Regions from separate parts of the Ruminococcoides intestinihominis genome, predicted to be linked through region 1. Evidence: predicted binding sites of a transcription regulator. Region 1 holds the regulator's gene; the other holds the start of a gene.
What was found. The regulator NrdR, encoded in region 1, represses ribonucleotide reductase genes. The targets are predictions, from matches to a motif close to CACNANATNTNGTG.
Positions count from the first base shown of each region.

Region 2: WMO18_RS03585 (anaerobic ribonucleoside triphosphate reductase) is a predicted target of NrdR. The motif match lies at 1,916-1,929, and genes of this name have one in related genera.

Region 1 is NZ_JBBMEY010000014.1:23,135-27,075, reverse strand. Features, by position in the region: gene WMO18_RS05210 (YczE/YyaS/YitT family protein) at 1-399, opposite strand, end outside; gene WMO18_RS05205 (putative ABC transporter permease) at 531-1,319, opposite strand; gene nrdR (transcriptional regulator NrdR) at 1,612-2,067, shown strand; gene rnhA (ribonuclease HI) at 2,148-2,585, opposite strand; gene WMO18_RS05190 (ribonuclease J) at 2,923-3,941, shown strand, end outside.
Region 2 is NZ_JBBMEY010000008.1:45,689-49,629, reverse strand. Features, by position in the region: gene polA (DNA polymerase I) at 1-1,733, opposite strand, end outside; gene WMO18_RS03585 (anaerobic ribonucleoside triphosphate reductase) at 2,161-3,941, shown strand, end outside.

The sequences.
Region 1 (3,941 bases):
TGAGGCATATAAACCTGTTCCAACTGCAAACAAAACCACACCTAACAGCATAATAAAGAAGTTTATCCACATATATTTACTGTATATGTGGCAATTTGCAAATAAATCTACACATAAACTATATACCACTTGATATATAATTGTTCCAATATGAATTTGCCTTCTGTCATATATTAATGAAAATATAATCATTATAATGGCTACTATAAATGAGGACATACCAATACTTATATGGAATGTTCCGGAAATGCCTTGCCATAAAACTGCTAATGTTGCACCACCAAATCCTGCATATAATGCAAGTGTAATTCCATAGGCAGAAACAATTGAACCAATTACAATTATTATAATCTTCTTTAATAGATCTTTGTACAATTCTTTGTTTTTATCTACAAACATAAAATATCACCTTTTTAATTTATTTCATTGTACTACAAAATAACAGAAAATTCCATAATCCTATATATGAATTTTATCAAAAATAACCACCTACATAATTGCAGGTGGTTAATGGTAAAATTGAATTAAAACTATTTTCTTCTTTTAATTTTTAGTTTTTCTTTTAGGTCTTCTAGGACTTCGTTATAATTAATTGATTTAAATTTAGGGAAGGCTTTCAACATTCTTTTTTCTTGGAAGTTAAATTTCTTAGCTAAATTTTCTTGAATATCGGAAAATACACTTGGAACTTGAATGTTGGTTTTGCTTTTGATATTTTCTGTTCTAGCCTTAATATTTTCAGAAAGCTTTTCTGTTTGAAGTTTTAATTCATCAGCAAATTTCTTGATTTTCTTGTCAAAGTGACAGAAACCTGCAATAGTTATAACATTGTCTGTAATGAAAATAACTGCAAGTGCAATAACAATTGTGTGGAATAAAGTGTCACTCATCATACCAATCATTTTCAGTACAAGTGGATGAACTAACTTTATCAGTATTAGTGACAATGTACCGAATACTACTGCACCGATTAAGCATACTCTGCCGTTAATGTTGAACTTTCTGTTTGAATAATCCCACCATCTTGCATGGAATAGCTTTTCCATAAGGTATGATGTTATATATTCAAGGGTGCAAGTTAGAATTGCACTTAATACAAATAACAGTATAGGGTTCTTTATCCATCCTAAAATTAAAATATCAAGTATTGCACCAAACCCATAAATAGGACAGTAAGGACCGTTAAGAAAACCTCTGTTGACAAATCTTCTTTCTGTTATTGAGCATAATGTACTTTCATATATCCACCCAATAACACTGTAAATTATTAACCATAGGAATATATTTTCTATGGTATATACACTAATGTGAAAATCCATATCTCATCACCATTCTTTTTATATACATTATATTATTCTTTAATAATAATTCAATAACCATTTGTTAATACAGATGTATCTTATTCGTCAAATTTCTACAAAAAGTTGATTAATATTAGGCACAATAGAAAATTACCTTGTGTATATTGAATAATATAGATAAATCCTGAGAAAAAGTGATATATTGTAACCTATTTGTAATGAAACTTTAACTTGTTTCTACTATATATTGTGGTATAATTTTATTATAGAATTATAAACACATAGTTTAGTTATATTTTGGAGTGGTAATATGAAGTGTCCTTACTGTGGTTACGAAGAAAGTAAAGTTATTGATTCTCGACCTGCTGATGATGGTGAGAGAATTCGTCGTCGTAGAGAATGTTTAAATTGTAAGAAGAGATTTACAACACATGAAGTAATCGAAAGTGTACCGATTATTGTTGTAAAGCGTGACAAGTCAAGAGAAGTTTTTGACAGAAATAAGCTAACTGCAGGTATTCTTAGAGCTTGTGAGAAGCGACCTGTTTCTCTTGAACAAGTTGACCAAATTGTTGATTCTATCGAAAGTACACTTCAAAGTTCACTTGATAGGGAAGTAACTTCTCAGTCTATCGGTGAGTTAACAATGGAAAAGTTAAAATCTGTTGATGAAGTTGCTTATGTTCGTTTTGCTTCGGTTTATCGTTCTTTTAAGGATATAAACACATTTATGGAAGAGCTTACTAAGCTACTAAAAGAAAAATAATATTTTAGGATTTTTAGGTATATAGAAAGAGGTTATCTGTTTTTTAGATAACCTCTTTTCCTCTGTAATATTAATTTTAATTATAGGTATTGCTGATAAAAATTAACTGCTAAAGTGTCACATCTTTCATTTTCAGGATGACCGGCATGACCTTTTACCCAATTGTATGTTACCTTGTGTTTTTCGCAAAGTGCATATAGTTCTTTCCATAGGTCAGGGTTTTTAACTGATTCTTTCTTGTTTCTCATCCAGTTATTTGCATGCCACTTTTTTATCCAACCAAGGTTAAAGGCATTGCAAACATATTGTGAGTCGGAATAAAGCATAACCTCACAAGGTTCTTTTAGTAACTTTAGTGATTCAATAACTGCAAGTAGTTCCATTCTGTTGTTTGTGGTTTCTTTTTCACCACCACTTATTTCTTTTTCGTGACCGTTGTACCTTAGTATTGCTCCATATCCACCGGGACCGGGATTACCGGAACAAGCACCGTCTGTAAAAATTTCTACTTTCTTCATAGCTACCTCTTTTCTATATTTTGTATGGTATCATATTAAATAAAAAATATCAACAACTTATATTTATAGAAATTAAGCCAATACTACTTTTATCCATTACTTGGTAAAATAGTTTTGTCAGGGTGTAGTGGTCTTGACTTTAAATATAAATAATAGTATTATATAATATAACTATATTGTGGAGTAGTATCATTAGTTACTTAATACTAACTCATCGGTATTTTTTAATTTAGGTTGATAGTGAATTGATACATCTGTACGGAATTATTAGAGTGTCATCACATTAATACATATATTTTTTAATATAAAGATTATAAAGAAAAACGGAGGACAGTAAGTGAATTCAGAAAATAATGCCAAGAGAAATAATGGTAATAACAGAAGAAACAATTACCATAACAAAAATCAGTATAAGAATCGTAACAACAATGGCAAGAACAGTAGCAGAAACAACAGGGGTAACGGTAAGAAGTACTTTAACAGTAATAGTAAAAGAAACAGTAACCGAATTAATGTTAACGGCAAAAAGTATAACAAGCCTATTCAAAAGACAAAGCCATCAATTAAGATTTCATTCCTAGGTGGTCTTAACGAAATCGGTAAGAATATTACACTGTTTGAATGTGAAGATGAAATTATTGTACTTGATTGTGGTATGGCTTTCCCTGATGGTGAAATGTTAGGTGTTGACCTTGTAATACCTGACTTTACTTATCTAATTCAGAACAAAGATAGGGTAAAGGCTATTTTACTGACTCATGGTCATGAGGACCATATCGGTGGTTTACCATATCTACTAACAGAAATGTCAGCACCAATCTACGGTACACCTTTAACTTTAGGTCTTGTAGAGAATAAACTTAAGGAACATTCTCTATTACAAAGCACAGAACTTATTACAGTTCAAGCCGGTGATAAAGTTAAACTAGGTAAGATGACTGCTGAGTTTATCCATGTTAACCACTCAATCCCTGACGCAGTAGCAATTGCTCTTCATACACCTGCAGGTACTATTGTTCATACAGGTGACTTTAAGATTGACTGTACACCAATTTCAGGTGGTATGATTGACCTTAACAGATTTGCAAGACTTGGTGGTGAGGGTGTCTTGGCTTTAATGTCAGACTCAACAAATGCATCAAGAGAGGGTTATACACCAACAGAACATACTGTTTATGATAGCTTTAAAAACCTTTTCCAAAAGGCAGAAAAAGAAAGAATCATTATTGCAACATTTGCAAGTAATGTTAACAGAGTACAGCAGATTATTAATTGTGCTAAGAAATTTGGCAGGAAAGTTGCTTTTTCCGGTAGGTCAATGATTAACTATATGAAAGTAGCTAATGAACTTGGCTA
Region 2 (3,941 bases), on a different contig from region 1:
TGATTAAATGATGAGTGAATTCTACCGTCATCACCGATAACCTTTAACAATCCCTCACAATAAGTAGAATTTAGCTTACTTAATGTTCTGTACTGTAGCACCATACTGACTACAGGATGCTGATTCTTTAGACTTTCCAATACATCAGCACTTGTAGAGTAACCTGACTTAGTCTTTTTCTTACAAGGCAAAGCTAAATCTTCAAATAATGCTACACCAAGTTGCTTAGGAGAATTAATATTAAATTCTCTCCCTACAGAATTATATATCTCTGACTTAAGATTTTCAATATTTTCTTTCAACATTTTGCCAAAATCTTCAATTCCTTGCTTGTCAACTGCAAAACCTAGGTTCTCCATTCTGGCTAGTACATTTGAAAGTGGAATTTCAATTTCATTAAGCAACTTTTTTTGATTACACTGTTCTATTTTCTTTTCAAGAATATTACACAAATCAATCATTGGTGCAATATTACATAGGAATTCATCTTCACCATCATAAGTTTCAACTTCATATTCACCGTTTAACTTATCAATATCATATGAACTTGAATTAGGATTCAACAAATATGATGCTAAAGTAATATCAAAAACAAGGTTCTTGATTTCAAAACCGGTTTTATCAGCATAAGCAAATAATTCTTTTGAAGAATAAACATACTTTTTGTTTTCACTTTTTAGTACAGTATCAACATCAGTAGTTTTGATGATTTCATTTTCTTCTATTATATATAGATAGTCAATATCACCTTTACTTTTGCTATTACTATAAATATACAATTCTTTGCCTAATAAATCAATGGTATTTTTTTCATTTAAAGAATATTTTTTCTTTTCTTTAGGAGTTTCCTCTGCTGACTCAACTTCTTTTAGCTTAAACTTATCTATTAAGGAAAAAAGTTCTAGTTTTGCCATCATTCTTGATGCCTCATCCGGCTGAGTACAATTTACAAGATAATGATTAATATCAGTATCAATAGGAATATCAAGCTTGATTTCACCTAACATTCGTGACATATAGGCACTGTCTTTGTTTTCACGAAGTTTCTTCCTCATACCATCTTTAATATCAATAGTATCTAGGTTTTCATATATATAGTCAAGGTTATTAAATCTTTGGATTAAGTCACCTGCACCCTTAGGTCCAATACCGGGAACACCGGGAATACAGTCTGATGAATCACCTTGAATAGCTTTAATCTCAATAAGCTGTCTTGGTGTTACACCATAGTCCTCCATAATCTTCTTTTCATCATAAAGTATAGCATTAGCCTTGCCACCTTTAGTGGATGCAAGTCTTACTGTTACCTTATCATTAATAAGTTGAAGTGAATCTCTATCCCCTGTAGCAAGTACACATTCATCACCATTAACCTTACAAGTATGAGAAAGTGTACCCAGAATATCATCAGCCTCATAACCCTCCTTAGTTATAATAGTATAGCCAAGTAAAGTTAATAAGTCCTTTAAAGGTTGCAACTGCTGATGTAGTTCTTCAGGCATACCTTTTCTGTTAGATTTGTACCCATCATATGCTTTGTGTCTAAAGGTTGGTGCTTTTAAGTCAAAAGCAATAGCCACAGCATCAGGGGTAACATCTTCCTGTATTTTAAGTAGCATTGTTAAAAAGCCATATATTGCATTAGTAAACTGACCATCTTTTGTAGTCAATAATCTTATTCCATAGAAAGCTCTGTTTAGAATTGAATTTCCGTCAACAACTAAAAGTTTCATATATACTTCCTTTCAAAAGTTCTAACTTACATTATAATATAGAAACACAAATGTTTCAAGAATGATTAAAGTTTTTGTGAAACTATATATTGTGGTGTATGTTATATATTGCCACAAAGGTAAGATGTTTATTTCCTAATAAGAATATTATACTTTAACTATTGAACATTTTACAACGCCTATACTATATATTGTGTGTTTACAATTTTGTAACACAATCTATTGTAAATCCCATAAATTCTAGGATTTATAAAATTACATAAAATTTATTCGTTAAATTGGTAATAATAACGGTTGACTTAACACAATATATGGCATATACTAATAAAGCACGAAAAAAACAAACATTTTATTTATTTTTAATTTACATAAGGTAATTTGATGATTTTGTTTTACAATATATGATATTTTACATGGGAGGAACGAAATGATTACTGAAATCACCAAGAGAGATGGTAGAAAAGAACCATTTGAAATTGAAAAAATAACTAATGCGATTTTTAAGGCAGCACAGGCAATTGGTGGCTCAAACTATGAAGAAGCTGAGGATTTAGCCAACAAGGTATGCGACTATATTGAAAATGTTGAGAAAATTCCTGCACCAACAGTTGAACATGTACAGGATACTGTTGAAAAGATGATGATTGAAAACGGTCATGCAAGAACAGCTAAGGAGTTCATTCTTTACAGAGCTGAAAGAACAAGACATAGAGAAATGAACACAAAGCTAATGAAGATTTATGAGGACCTAACTTTTAAATCAGCTAAAGATAATGATGTTAAGAGAGAAAATGCTAACATTGACGGTGATACTGCAATGGGCACTATGCTTAAGTATGGTAGTGAAGGTGCTAAGCAGTTCTACAAAATGTACATTCTTAACCCTAAACATGCTAAGGCTCACGAAGATGGTGACATTCATATTCATGACCTTGACTTCTTAACACTAACAACTACTTGTTGTCAGATTGACCTTGTAAAGCTATTTAAGGGTGGTTTCTCTACAGGTCACGGTTATCTAAGAGAACCTAATGATATTGCTTCTTACTCAGCACTTGCTTGTATTGCTATTCAGAGCAACCAAAACGACCAGCACGGTGGTCAGTCAGTACCTAACTTTGATTACGGTATGGCTCCGGGTGTTAAGAAAACTTATGTTAAGCTATATCGTCAGAACCTAGCAAGAGCTATTGAACTTTTGGCAGAAGTTGATGACATTGACGAAACAGTTGCTACTGCAAGTGAAATTATTGAAAAGGCAAAAGAAATCAGTGGTGACCAACCTTCTCTACAGGCAGGTGAAGAATATGCTAAGGCTGAACTTCCAATTCTTGTAGAAATGTATGGTGAACAAATTGGTGGTAAAATTCAGAGATTTGCTAAGAAGCATGCTGAAAAGGAAATTGACCGTTCAACATATCAGGCAATGGAAGCACTTATCCACAACCTAAACACAATGCATTCAAGAGCAGGTGCTCAGATTCCATTCTCATCACTAAACTATGGTACTGACACAACTCCTGAAGGCAGACTTGTTATTAAGAACATCCTTCTTGCTGAAGATGCAGGTCTTGGTAACAACGAAACTCCTATCTTCCCTATCCACATTTTCAAGGTTAAGGAAGGTGTTAACTATAATCCGGGTGACCCTAACTATGATTTATTCAAGTTAGCTATGAAGGTTTCTGCTAAGCGTCTATTCCCTAACTTTAGCTTTATTGATGCTCCATTTAACCTACCTTACTATAAGCCTGGTCATCCTGAAACAGAAATTGCATATATGGGTTGCCGTACAAGAGTTATGAGCAATGTTTACGACCCAACAAGAGAAATTACATACGGCAGAGGTAACCTATCATTTACTTCTATCAACCTACCTAGACTTGCAATTCTTGCTAACAAGAACATTGACTTCTTCTTTGAACAGCTAGACAGAATGGTTGACCTTGTTACTGACCAGCTACTGGAAAGATTTGAAATTCAGTGTCAGAAAAAGGTTCTTAACTACCCATTCCTAATGGGACAAGGTATTTGGCTAGACTCAGACAAGCTAAACCCTAATGATGAAGTTAGAGAAGTTCTAAAGCATGGTACACTAACTTGTGGTTTCATTGGTCTTGCTGAATGTCTAAAGGCTCTTACAGGTAAGCACCACGGTGAAAGTGAAGAAAGCCAAAGACTTGGTCTTGAAATTGTTGGTTACATTCG